Regions from separate parts of the Nonomuraea sp. AD125B genome, predicted to be linked through region 1. Evidence: riboswitches for the same ligand, from Rfam matches in the RefSeq annotation. Region 1 holds a riboswitch; each other region holds the start of a gene.
The links. A riboswitch is a leader RNA that binds a small molecule or an ion and turns the genes downstream of it on or off. The one in region 1 is predicted to bind cyclic di-AMP.
Positions count from the first base shown of each region.

Region 2: linked by a shared signal. The riboswitch ahead of ACBR40_RS01900 (CHAP domain-containing protein) and the one ahead of ACBR40_RS04080 (CHAP domain-containing protein) in region 1 are both predicted to bind cyclic di-AMP.
Region 3: linked by a shared signal. The riboswitch ahead of ACBR40_RS13950 (NlpC/P60 family protein) and the one ahead of ACBR40_RS04080 (CHAP domain-containing protein) in region 1 are both predicted to bind cyclic di-AMP.
Region 4: linked by a shared signal. The riboswitch ahead of ACBR40_RS11340 (hypothetical protein) and the one ahead of ACBR40_RS04080 (CHAP domain-containing protein) in region 1 are both predicted to bind cyclic di-AMP.

Region 1 is NZ_JBGLOU010000001.1:880,745-883,941, reverse strand. It holds gene ACBR40_RS04090 (iron-containing redox enzyme family protein) at 1-383, opposite strand, end outside; gene ACBR40_RS04085 (LLM class F420-dependent oxidoreductase) at 401-1,270, shown strand; cyclic di-AMP (ydaO/yuaA leader) riboswitch at 1,469-1,610, shown strand; gene ACBR40_RS04080 (CHAP domain-containing protein) at 1,625-2,305, shown strand; gene ACBR40_RS04075 (TetR/AcrR family transcriptional regulator) at 2,311-2,883, opposite strand; gene ACBR40_RS04070 (FBP domain-containing protein) at 2,952-3,197, shown strand, end outside.
Region 2 is NZ_JBGLOU010000001.1:419,874-423,070, forward strand. It holds gene ACBR40_RS01890 (class II aldolase/adducin family protein) at 1-416, opposite strand, end outside; gene ACBR40_RS01895 (PadR family transcriptional regulator) at 524-1,105, shown strand; gene ACBR40_RS01900 (CHAP domain-containing protein) at 1,179-1,892, opposite strand; cyclic di-AMP (ydaO/yuaA leader) riboswitch at 1,905-2,040, opposite strand; gene ACBR40_RS01905 (Gfo/Idh/MocA family protein) at 2,163-3,116, opposite strand; gene ACBR40_RS01910 (aldo/keto reductase) at 3,137-3,197, opposite strand, start outside.
Region 3 is NZ_JBGLOU010000004.1:423,123-426,319, forward strand. It holds gene ACBR40_RS13945 (LuxR C-terminal-related transcriptional regulator) at 1-177, shown strand, start outside; gene ACBR40_RS13950 (NlpC/P60 family protein) at 215-1,156, opposite strand; cyclic di-AMP (ydaO/yuaA leader) riboswitch at 1,264-1,414, opposite strand; gene ACBR40_RS13955 (amino-acid N-acetyltransferase) at 1,691-2,260, shown strand; gene ACBR40_RS13960 (RDD family protein) at 2,346-3,197, shown strand, end outside.
Region 4 is NZ_JBGLOU010000003.1:487,994-491,190, reverse strand. It holds gene ACBR40_RS11350 (MDR family MFS transporter) at 1-820, shown strand, start outside; gene ACBR40_RS11345 (DUF5302 domain-containing protein) at 869-1,069, shown strand; cyclic di-AMP (ydaO/yuaA leader) riboswitch at 1,206-1,341, shown strand; gene ACBR40_RS11340 (hypothetical protein) at 1,552-2,373, shown strand; gene ACBR40_RS11335 (alpha/beta fold hydrolase) at 2,424-3,197, shown strand, end outside.

The DNA.
Region 1 (3,197 bases):
CGCGGCACGGCGTCCGCGAGCGCGCCCTCCAGGCGGCGTTCGAGCTCGCGCCGGAAGCCCAGGAGCGACGGCTGCCACTCCCAGCGGTCGTCCACCCCGGCGAAGCCGCGGTAGTGCAGCTCGTAGCAGGCGAACAGGGCGAGCTGCAGGTCGCCGTCCGCCAGGGCCGTGGCGCAGGGGCCAGGGGTTGCCGGCGGCGGGTCCAGGTCGGCGGGCGGCCCGGCGAGGCGTTCGAAGAGCTCGGCGGTGAGGGGGCCGCGGGCGGCGGGCAGGTGCATCCGGCTCCGCTGCCCGGGGCCCTCACGTCCAAACCGGGCGCGCCGGGCAGCGCGGCGGTCGCGGGCCGGGCACGGCGGGACCGCGATGATGGGAGGGAAGATCACGATGACAGGAGCCACACATGCAGATCGGTGTCGTCTTCCCGCAGTCCGAGATCGGCGCGGACCCGGGCGCCGTACGCGCCTACGGCCGGCGCGTCGAGGAACTGGGCTTTCGCCACGTGCTCGCCTACGACCACGTCGTGGGCGCCGACCCGGCCGTGCACCAGGGCTGGAGCGGCCCCTATGACGTGCACACGACCTTCCACGAGCCGATGGTGATGTTCGGCTACCTGGCCGCGCTGACGTCGCTGGAGCTGGTCACCGGCATCATCATCCTGCCGCAGCGGCAGGCGGTGCTGGCCGCCAAGCAGGCCGCCGAGGTCGACCTGCTGACCGGCGGACGCTTCCGCATGGGCGTGGGGCTGGGCTGGAACCACGTCGAGTACGAAGCGCTCGGCGCGGACTTCGGCACCCGCGGCAAGCGGATCGAGGAGCAGGTCGCGCTGATGCGCGAGCTCTGGTGCGAGCAGACGGTCACCTTCGAGGGCGAGTACCACCGGGTGAGCGCCGCCGGGCTCGCGCCGCTGCCGGTGCAGCGGCCGATCCCGGTCTGGTTCGGCGCGCAGTCGCCCCCGGCCTACCGGCGGGCCGGGCGGCTGGCCGACGGCTGGTTCCCCCAGATGTCCCCGGGGCCGGAGCTCGACCAGGCCAAGGCCATGGTCGAGGAGGCCGCCACGCAGGCCGGCCGCGACCCGTCCGGGCTCGGCATGGAGGGCCGGGCGGGGTGGACGGGCGACGCCGAGGCGCTGGTCGACCTCGCCGGGCGCTGGCGGGAGGCGGGCGCGACGCACCTCTCGATCAACACGATGGGGGCGGGCCTCGGCCCGGTCGAGGGACACCTGGAAGCTCTGGAGGAGGCCGCCGCCGCGCTCGGGCTGGGACGCGGCTGAGAGCACACCCGCACGTTACCTTCGCCGCCCGTCATGGGGATTTCGTGACCGGGGAATTACGCAGGTCAGAGGGGTGTTGTACGGTCCAGTGAGCGTGGCCGCGACCTCAGCCGCAGAGCGAGTGACCACCGGGCCGCGCTCGCCCGCGTCCGCCTCGCGGACGCCACGTTCGATCCCACTCCCACCGCGGGCGTCCGATGCCCGCGGCCGCTGAATCCGCCACTGGCGGAACCGGGGACCCGTTCTCGACCGGGGTGAATCGGCACGTCCATGTGCCGTAGGGCAGCTTCCGCACGCCCGAACCCGTCAGCTAACCCGGTAAGCGGCATGGAAGCGCAAAGGAGCAAACCCCTCATGGCCATCAGCCGTTTCATCCGTGCCCCGAAGCTGAACGCCGCCAAGCTGGCGCTGAGCGGCGCCCTCGCCGTCTCCGCCCTGGGCGCCACCGCCGCCGTGACCGCGGCCGCCGACAGCGCCCCCGCGCAGCCCGCGGCCGCCGCCGCCGCCCAGCAGGGCGTCAGCAACCGCGACGCGCGCGTCAACGTCACCGCCCAGCAGGTCCTCGACCTCGCCCGCGCCCAGGTCGGCACGTCCGAGAACGCCGACGGCGGCGGCACCAAGTTCCAGCAGTGGTACGCCGACTCGGCCCGCGCCGGCGAGACCGTCCAGCGCGACGGCGGCAACAGGAACGCCTACCTGAACGCCCCCTGGTGCTCGATGTTCGTCTCCTGGGTCGGCGAGCAGACCGGCGCCCGTACCCAGGTCGGCTGGGACGCCTACACCGTCGCCCACGCCAAGTGGTTCGCCGCCAACGACCGCTGGGGCACCGAGGCCAAGCCCGGCGCCGTGGTGTTCTTCTCCTGGAGCGGCAGCAAGAGCCTGAGCGCCATCAACCACGTCGGTTTCGTCGTCAAGGACAACGGCGACGGCACGATCTCCACGATCGAGGGCAACACCGGCAACGGCAAGGTCGAGGAGCGGGTCCGCCCGACCTCCCAGGTCGTCGGCTACGGCTACCCGAACTACGCCGCCTGACCCGCTCACTCCTCCGGAGGCCAGTTCCTGAGCACCGCGTCGAGAGCGTCGAGGGTCCGCGCCCAGGACACGTCCACCTCGCGCGGGGTGCGGGCGAAGCCGCCCTGCGTCTCCAGGCTGACGAAACCGTGGAAGGTGCTGTGCAGCATGCGCACGGCGTCGGTCTGGGCGGGCTCGGGCAGGTCGTAGCCGCGCAGGATGGCCCTGGTCATCTCGGCGTGCCGGCGGGCGGCGCTGGCGTAGGCGGTCTCGTCGTCGAGCTCGATCTGCCCGGCGGCGTACCGGCCGGGGTGCTCCTTGGCGTAGCCGCGGTAGGCGTCGGCGAAGGCCACCAGCGCGTCCTTGCCGGCGCGGCCGGCGAGGGCGGCGGCGGCCCGCTCGGCGAGCTCGGCGAGGGCGAGGACCGCCACCCGCACCCGCAGCTCCTGGGCGTCCCTGACGTGGGAGTAGAGCGCGGCGGGCTTGACGCCGAACCGGCGGGCGAGCGCCGAGACCGTCAGGTTGTGGAAGCCGAGCTCGTCGGCCAGCTCCGCCGCCGCCCGGGTCAGGCGTTCCGCGGTCAGTCCCGCTCGTGCCACGCGCCCTCCATCACTTAAAGCCTTTAAGCATTTGCATAATAGCATTAAGGAAACTAGCCTCGCCGCTCATGAGACCTCTCACCGAGCGCGAGATCCGCGCGTCCCTCATCAACTGCTCGAAGGGTGAGGCCAAGCGCGCCGGCGTGCCGAAGGACCTGCCCGACCAGCCCTGGGACGACCTCGACTTCCTCGGCTGGCGGGATCCGGGCGCGCCGGAACGCGCGTACCTGGTGGCCGAGCGCGACGGCGCCCTCGTCGGGGTGGCGCTCCGCGTGACCTCGGGCGCGGCCCGCGGCTTCACCGCGCGCAGCATG
Region 2 (3,197 bases), 460 kb from region 1:
CGGACGAGCACGGCGTCGTCGAGCACGGGCACCTCGGGCCCGAGGAAGGCGCCCTGCCCGTGTAGCGGCCGGATGGGCACCCCGGCGGCGGCGAGCGCGGTGGCGGCAGGCGGCTGTGCCCGGCAGATCGCGCCGGTGCCGGGGCGGGCGCGGGCGATCTCGACGTGGATCCACGCCTCGCGCGGCGCTCCGCCGGGCAGTTCGGCGGCGTCGAGAGGGAGCTCGGCGTACGGGGACGCGGCCGTGAGGGTGCCCAGGGGCACGGGTGGAGTCATCAGCAGCCGGTCGGCGCCGGTCCGGACCGAGACGTGCCCGAACGCGGTCACCAGCCCCGCCGCCGCCAGTGCCCGCCCGGCCAGGGCCAGCTCGGTCCGTAAGTGCTCTTCCGGTAAGGGTCCGGCTTCAGCCGTGCGCACCGCCGCCCGCCTCCTCGCGAGATCGTTCCCGAAGACAGGGAGGACAATACATGTATCTCCATACCTGTTCTAGAGGAACGGATCATGCTCTCCCTATGCTGGAGGGCATGTCGCTTCAGCACGCGCTGCTCGGCGTCCTGGAGGCGCGCCCCATGAACGGGTACGAGCTGACCCGCTTCTTCGAGGCCGCCCCGCGCTGGGTGTGGTCGGCGCCGCAGAGCCAGATCTATCCCACGCTGCGCCAGATGGAGCAGGCCGGCCTCATCGAGGGCCAGAAGGAGATCCGGGGCACCAGGCTGAGCAGGACCGTCTACTCCATCACCGGACGCGGCCTGGCGGAGCTGCGCGCCTGGCTCGGCGCCTCCCACACCCCGCCGCCGGCGCGGGACGCGTTCTTCCTGCAGGCGCTGTTCTTCGACATGATCGAGCCGGACCGGGCCGCGTCGGTGCTCAAGGCGTTCATCGCCGAGCAGGAGCAGCTCGCCGCCGAGTGGCGGGCGCACAGGGAGGCGCTGCTGGCCAAGGACACCCCCCTGCTCAAGGAGCGGCTGAAGAACCGCCCGGCGGCCGAGCACGACCGCATCGCCGCGCTGAAGGCGCACGTCTTCGCGGGGCAGATCGCGGTCGCGACGGCCCGCGCCGAGTGGGCCCGCGAGAGCCTGCGGCTGCTGGAGGAGCCCACGCCCTGACGCGGGCGGGGCCGCACACGCGACGAGCGCGCGTCCCCGGGCGATGGGGACGCGCGCTCGTACGTGGGTGAGGTCAGGAGGCGTACTCGGGGTAGCCGTAGCCGACGACCTGCCACTTCGGCCGGACGCGCTCCTCCACCTTGCCGTTGCCGGTGTTGCCCTCGATGGTGGAGATGGTGCCGTCCTGGTTGTCCTTCTCGACGAACCCGACGTGGTTGATGGCGTCGAGGTCCTTGCTGCCGCTCCAGGAGAAGAAGACCACCGCGCCGGGCTTGGCGACGGTGCCGAAGCGGTCGTTGTTCTTGAACCACCTGGCGTGGGCGACGGTCCAGGCGTCCCAGCCGATCTGCGGGCGGGCGCCGGTCTTCTCGCCGACCCAGGAGACGAACATCGCGCACCAGGGGGCGTTGAGGTAGCCGGCGGGGGTGCCGCCGTCGCGGGCGATGGTCTCGGCGGCCCGCTTCGAGTCGGCGTACCAGCGCTGGTACGGGGTGCCGCCGCCGGCGGCGTTCTCGCTGGTGCCCACCTGGGAGCGGGCCATGGACAGCACCTGGTCGGCGGTGACCTGGATCTTGTTCTCGTCGGCGCGGGAGCGCTGGGCGGCGTGGTCGACCGGGTTCTTGGTGCTCTTGACAGTGCTCTTGACGGTGCTGCTGTGCTGTCCTGCGGCCGAGGCGGTCTCGGCGTTCGCGGCCTGCGGGCCGAGCGCGGCGGCGGCCACGGCCGTGCCGAGGACGGCGTAGGCGATCTTCATCTTTCGGGCAGCGGTGAAGCCGTGCTTGGCCATCGAGGGGGTTACTCCTTGCTTCCATGCCGCTTACCGGGTTAGCTGACGGGTTCGGACGTGGAAGCTGCCCTACGGCACGTGGTGCCGATTCACCCCAAAGGACGTGGGTCCCCGGTTCCGCGCGTGGCGGATTCAGCGGTCACAGGACGATCCTGTGATGTTCTTTCACTTGCGATGGTCAGACATACTCCGACAAAACGGACGTATGCCCTGAGATGCCCCATAAGGTAATACACATGGCAAGGAGATGACAAATCCCTAAAGGGCTGGTCAGGACAGTTGTTGCCGGGCGTCGGCCAGCAGCCCCATCATGGCAAGGGATTCGTCAAGCGGCATGATCGCCGATTCGGTCCGTCCCTCGGCCACCGCGGCACGCACCTCGCGCACCTCACCCGCGTAGCCGTTGTCGGCCGGATCGAGCAGATGCTCCTCGGGCTCCATGCCGGGCGCGGACAGCACGATCCGCTCCGGCGCCCAGAACGCCGCCGGGATGTCCGCCCGCATGCCCGTGCCGACCACGTGGGCGGAGTTGGGGTAGTGCGCGAGCAACGAGGTCGCCACCACGGCGTGCCGCCCCCCGGAGTACGTCAGCAGCCCCGCCGCCTCGGCGTCCACGCCGTTGGGCGCGAGCGCCCCGGTGACGCGCAGGCTCTCGGGCATGCCGAGCAGCAGCTGCGCCAGCCCGAACGGGTAGATGCCGAGGTCGAGCAGCGCGCCGCCGCCCAGCTCGGGAGCCCACAGCCGGTGCGCCTCATCATAGGGATGGGCGAAGCCGAAGGACGCCTGCACCGAGCGGATCTCCCCGAAGCGCTCGTCGGTGGCGATCATGCGGATCAGCGGGTTGAACCGCATCCACATGGCCTCCATGAGGAAGACGCCCGCCTCGCGCGCCAGGCGCACCATCGTCTCGGCGTCCGCCACGCTGGCCGCGAGCGGCTTCTCGCACAGCACGGCCTTGCCGTTCGCGATGGCGGCCGCGGCCACCGGGAGGTGCTGGGCGTGGGGCGTGGCGACGTAGATCGCGTCCACGGCCGGGTCGGCGCACAACTGCTCGTAGGAGCCGTACGCCGACTCCGCGCCGAGCGTCGCGGCCATCGCCCGCGCCCTGCCGAGGTCGCGGGAGCCGACGGCGGCCACCCGCATGCCCGGCTCGGCCGCGATGGCCGTCCCCACGGTCTGGGCGATGCCGCCGGTCGCCGCTATGCCCCACGCAAAATCTCGCACAAGGCGAGATCGTAGAGGGTTCAGGTGGCGTTGAAGGTGTCGGGGTCGGGCCCGAGGCGCTTGCCCTGGTTGAGGGCTCCG
Region 3 (3,197 bases), on a different contig from region 1:
GCGGATCTGGCTTTACTCGGCGAGCTGGCCAAGGGCGTCACTGTGGATCGAGTGGGGAGACGTCTGGACATCAGCGGACGCACGGTGCGCCGAAGACTGCGCGGCATCTGCGACCGCATCGGTGTGGCCACGGCCATCGAGGCCGTGGCCTGGGCGGCACGCCGCCATCTCATCTGAAGGGACGCTTGAGCAAAGGTCACCGGGTCATGCCGGCTCAGTCTGCGATGCGCACCGCGCCCGCGAAGGGCCGGTTGCCGAGCGCGGCCACCCGTACGACGTCGCCGGTGCGCGGGGCGTGCACCATCATGCCCCCGCCGATGTAGATGCCGACGTGGTGCAGGTCGCTGTAGAAGAAGACCAGGTCGCCGGGGCGCATCTCCTCACGGGAGATGTGCCGGCCCGCGGTCCACTGGTCGCCGGTGTAGTGCGGCAGCGAGATGCCGACGCGCCTGAAGGCGGCCATGACCAGGCCGGAGCAGTCGTAGGAGCTGGGGCCTCCCGCGCCCCACACGTACGGCTTGAGCTGCTGCGTGAGCGCCCACCTGGCGGCCGCGGCGGCCTTGCCGGTGCCGGGGATCGGCAGGTTGACGCGTACGGCGCGGGTGCCGGGCTGCCCGGCCTCGCCGAGGGCGCGGCGGAAGAGGCTGCTCTCCGTCTTGGCCACGAGGGCGGTGATCTTGTCGCGCTTGGCGTCGAGGTCGGCCACGATCCCGCGCAGCTCCTCCATGCGGGTCTTGGCGCCGGCCTCGGCGCGGGTGGCCGCGTCCATGGCCTTGAGCAGCTGGTTGACCTCTTCGCTCTGCTGCGTCTCCAGCGCGTGCGTGGTCGCGGCCCGGTCGAGGAACTCTTCAGGATCGTCGGACTGCATGAAGGTGAGCGAGCGGTTGAGCCCGCCGGTGATGTAGGCGTTCTGGGCGAGCATGACGGCCTTCGCGCGCTTGGCGGCGAGGTCGGCCTGGCTGTCGGCCAAGGTCTTCTGGGCGGAGTCGGCGGCCTTCTTGGCGGTTTTGTACTTCTCCCGCTGGCCGTTGTACTGCTCCGTGAGCGTCTCGATCTCGACGTGCATCTTCTCGACCCGCTCCGACAGCTCCTTGAGCGAGGGCTTGGGCTCCGCGGACGCCGGGGCGATGGGGGCCGCCAGTAACGCGCCGGCCATCAGGGCCGCCGCTCCGAGGCGGAACGGTCGCCGGAACCGCTCCCGACGGGGGGCGCTCCCGCCCGCCGTCCTCTCGTCCCCACGCGTGCGCGTGCGCTTCACCAACCGACTCCCTTCCTCGACGCCTACCGGGTTAGCTGACGGGTTCGGGCCGGAGGAGCCCTACCGAACGTTTCGGATTCACCCCAGTGATGGCGTGCGGCGGGCGCCATCGGCGGGTCCCCGGCTTCCCTTGCGGGAATTGGGCGTGTCTCCCGCGCGCGACACGCGGGGAACGTCGTCGCTGGACACTAATGCACTCCCGGTTCCTGCTCAACCAGAACTGCTTGATCTGTTGAGGTTTCACAACCGAAGGGTCACAAGGTGATCTCGTGATCAAGCGTACACGAGAGACTTTATGTCCTTTTTGCCCTTGGTTTTGCCTGACGTCGGCGAACGTCGGACCTGCGCCTGGACAGTCGTACCGGACCCCGGGTACGGGGCGGTTGAGGGAGTTAGGTCCGAGCCGTAATGACATCTGTACTCTGGAGAGCCATGGAGCAGGTGGCCGAGCTGACAGCGCCCGAGACCGCGGTGGTGGTCCGGCGTGCCCGCACGCCCGACGTCCGCGGCATCAGGCGCCTGGTCGACACCTACGCGGGCGCGGGTCCCCGGCTCCTGGAGAAGACCACGGTGACGCTGTACGAGGACGTACAGGAGTTCTGGGTGGCCGATCTCGGCGGGCGGGTCGCCGGCTGCGGCGCCCTGCACGTCCTGTGGGAGGATCTCGCCGAGGTCCGCACGGTCGCCGTCGATCCGGAGTGCCGGGGCATGGGCATCGGCCACCGGATCGTGGAGGCCCTCATACAGCAGGCTAAGGATCTGGGTCTGCGGCGCGTATTCTGTCTCACTTTCGAGATCGAATTCTTCGCCCGGCACGGGTTCCGGCCCATCCAGGGGACACCGGTCTCACCGGAGGTCTACGCCGAACTTCTGGCCTCGTACGACGAGGGTGTGGCCGAGTTCCTCGACCTGGAGCACGTCAAGCCGAACACCCTGGGCAACACCCGCATGCTGCTCCATCTGACATCGGGTGACGCGGACCTTGACCAATTGGAAAGGTGATTGTTGATACCTATGTCGATACGTTGGGCAGCACAGGCATGTGCCCTGACACGTGCCACATGCGCACGCGAAGCGAGGTGACACGGTGAGCACCGGACAGCCGCCGTATCCGCAAGACGAATCCGGCGAGAACTCCGCGCCTGGCAATCCCCCCTACGGCCAGCAGCACCAGGGCCGTCACCCCGGCGAGCCCGACCCCGACGCCACCGTGGTCGGCTACCGCACGGACGACGCCTTCGGCCAGTCCTCCTACAACCAGCAGCAGCCCGGCTACGGCCAGCAGCCTCAATACGGCCAGCAGCCGCAGTCCCAGCCCGACTACGGCCAGCAGCAGGGCTACGGGCAGCAGCCCCAGTACGGCGGCCAGCAGGGCTACGGCCAGCAACCGCAGTACGGCCAGCAGCAGGGCTACGGCCAGCAGCCCCAGTACGGTCAGCAGCCGCAGTCCCAGCCTGACTACGGTCAGCAGGGCTACGGCCAGCAGGGCCAGTCCCAGCCGGGCTACGGCCAGCAGGGTCAGTCCCAGCCGGGTTACGGCCAGCAGCCCCAGTACGGCCAGCAGCCGCAGTCACAGCCCGGCTACGGCCAGCAGCCCTCCTCGGGCCAGTACGGCACCCAGCCGGGCTACGGCCAGCAACCGCAGTACGGCCAGCAGCCGCAGTCCCAGCCCGACTACGGCCAGGGCTACGGCCAGCAGCCGCAGTCCCAGCCCGACTACGGTCAGCAGCAGGGCTACGGCCAGCAGGCCCAGTACGGTCAGCAGCCGCAGTCCCAGCCTGACTACGGTCAGCAGGGTTACGGCCAGCAGGGCCAGTCCCAGCCGGGCTACGGCCAGCAGTACGGCGACCAGCAGTACGGTCAGCAGGGCTACGGCCAGCAGCAAGGCTACGGACAGCAGGGCTACGGCCAGCAGCAGGGCTATGGCCAGCCCGGCTAC
Region 4 (3,197 bases), on a different contig from region 1:
CGCCCTGCTCGTGGGGCTGACGGAGAAGGGGCTCGACGGCCACACCTGGACCGACGCGCCCGTGGCGGGGCCGATCCTGCTGGCGCTGGCCGGGCTCGCCGCGTTCGTGGCGGTGGAGCGGCGGGCGGCCAACCCGATGATGCCGATGCACCTGTTCGGCAACCGGACGTACACGCTGGTCAACGTCACCTCCTTCGTCACCGCGTTCTGCCTGTACGCCGGGGTCGTCTTCCTGCCGCGCTACTTCCAGGAGGCGCTGGGCGCCGGCGCCACCGAGTCGGGCCTGCGGATCTACCCCATGACGCTGGCCATGGTCGTGGGCAGCGGCGTCATGGGCCTGCTGATGTCCCGTACCAGGGTCTACAAGCCCTGGCTGCTGGCTTCGCCGTTCCTGCTCGCGGCCGGCACCCTGCTCTGCGTCAACCTCGCCCTGGACACCGGCGGCCTGGCGCTCGCCGGGTGGATGCTGCTCATCGGGCTGGGCATGGGGCCGATGCTGTCGGGGCTGACCGTGGCCGTCCAGCAGGCGCTGCCGCCCGCGTACCTCGGCACCGCCTCGGCCAACCTCACCTTCTTCCGCCAGATCGGCGGCTCCGTGGCGCTGGCCGTGGGCGGCGCGCTCTACACCTCCACGGTCACGGCGGAGGCTCCGGCGCAGGGCCTCGCCGCCGCGCACGCCTCCGCCGCGGCCGTCGCCGTGCCGTCGATCGGCGTGGCCGGGGCGGTGATCGCCCTGGTGGCGCTGGCGGCCATGCCGGGACGGCGGCTGGAGTTGCCGGCCGTACCGCAGACCAAGATTGACGCCGGTTTCGCGTCGTAAGGGACCCCGTGCGAAGCTGGGGGTGTCCCAACACCATGGAGGTCCTCAATGGCGGAATCACCGGAGCCGGAAGTCAGCGAAACTCCCGAGGACGAGATGAAGCGCAAGTTCCGCGAGGCGCTTGAGCGCAAGCGCGGCCAGCAGGCGGCCGGCGGCGCGGGTGGCAGGGGCGGCGATCCGTCGAAGATCCACGGCACGCACGGCCCGGCCGCGAACAAGCGATCCTTCAGGCGCAAGAGCGGCGGCTGAGTCAGACAGTTCCGGCAGGTCCAGAGGGGCGCGGTTATTCCGCGTCCCTCTTTTCTTTGCGCGCGGCCAGGTAGATCTTTTGTCCGATTCATGACGATTCGTTTGCGTTCGTCCCGGCGTGCGTGGTTTAGTCTTGCCATTCAACCAGCCGAATCCCGAACCACTCGGGAACCGGGGACCCACTTCGTTGGGGTGAATCCGGCAGCACGCCGGTAGGGCATCTCCTCGCCCGAACCCGTCAGCTAACCCGGTAGGCGTGATGGAGAGGACCCCCGCATGTCGTACCGCGTCACACCCCCGGACGCCGGCTCCCCACCGGTCGAGATTCCCGAGAGCGTAGTGCCGGCCGCCGGCTGAGCGGCCCTTCACCCCAGGCTCTTTTCCGCGCTCCGCGCAGCCTCCCCCGTCAGGTGCTCACCCCTGGCTGCGCCTTTCTCCCCTGAGCGCGTGTCCCTGTCCCCTCGCAAAGGACTCACTGCTTCATGTCTCCCCGCTTTGGCCTGCGTTCCTGCGCCGTGCTCGCCGCCTGCTCGTTCGGCGCGCTCACCGCCGTATCCACCCCCGCCCACGCCGACACCGACGAGAAGATCCTGCTCAAGGGCTCGACCACGGCCTCCTACTTCTGGGACGACGCCTCCGGCCGGGCCGGGGACACGGGCCTGCCGGCCAGCGGCAAGCCCATGCAGAAGGGCCTGGCCGCCAGCCCGAGCTGGCCCCTGCTGACCGAGGGCTACGTCATGTACAAGGGCAAGAAGATGCCCTTCTTCGTGGGTGACCGCGGGCCCGGCGTGCCCTCCAACTCGGGCATCATGCTCGACCTGGACGCCAAGACGTTCGCCGAGCTGACCGGCGGCAGGTTCAACCCCTCCACGCTGTACGTGGACGGCAACGGCGGCCAGGGCCACATCAAGGTCGACTACGTCATCACCAAGTGGGGCCCCGGCGTCGGCAAGAAGAACTACCCGGTGCCCTTCTCCACCGGCGCCTGGTCGCGCCGCGACAACAACCCGGCCGAGCCCCCGAAGGTCGCCGAGAAGCCGAAGACGACGCAGACCGCGCAGCCGGCGAGGACCGTGGAGAAGACGGCGGTCGCACCCCAGGCCAAGACGCAGAACCAGGCCGGCGCTTCCTCCGGCGGCGCGGCCGTCGAGCTCGCCGCCGGCCGGACCGTGCCCGCCCCCGCGGCCGAGTCCGAGCAGGTGAGCACCGGCGTGAGAGGCGCCGTGCTGTGGTTCGTCCTGGCCCTGGGCGGCGGGGCCGTGGTGGTGGCCGGCACTCGGCTCCGGCGCCTGATCAAGGGCTGACCTCGGCCCTGACGCTTTACGTCACCGGACCAGAATGAGATTCTGGCCCGGTGACGACCCGCGTAACCGCCAACGGCATCGACATCGCCTACGAGAGCTTCGGCGCCCCCGGAGGCCGCCCGCTGCTCCTCATCATGGGTCTCGGCGCCCAGCTCATCCATTGGGACGAAGGGCTCTGCGAGCTCCTGGCCGAGCAGGGACACCACGTCGTCCGGTTCGACAACCGCGACGCGGGGCTCTCCACCCACTTCGACGAGGCCGGGGTGTCCGGCCCTGGCGCGGCTCCGCCGTACCTGCTGGACGACATGGCCGACGACACCGCCGGCCTCATGGACGCCCTCGGCTGGCCACAGGCCCACATCGTGGGCGCCTCGATGGGCGGGATGATCGCCCAGACGCTGGCCATCCGCCACCCGGAGCGCGTGCTGACCCTCACCTCGATCATGTCCACCCCCGGTCCGGAGGTCGCGCCGCCGACCGCGGAGGCCTCCGCGATCCTCATGGCCCGGCCCCCTGCCGACCGTGACGGCGTGCTGGAGCAGGCCGTACGGACCTGGTCGGTGATCGGCTCGCCCGGCTACGAGCTGGACCACGAGCGCGTCACCACCCTCGCCGGCCTCGCCTACGACCGCTGCTTCGACCCGGCGGGCACCGGCCGGCAGCTCGCCGCCATCATGGCCTCGGGCAGCCGCGTCGAGGCGCTCGGCCGGCTGGACGTGCCCACCCTGGTGGTGCACGGCGAGGCCGACCAGCTCGTCCCCCTGGCGGGCGGCCAGGCCACCGCGGCGGCCATCCCGGGCGCCCGCCTGGTGACGTACCCGGGC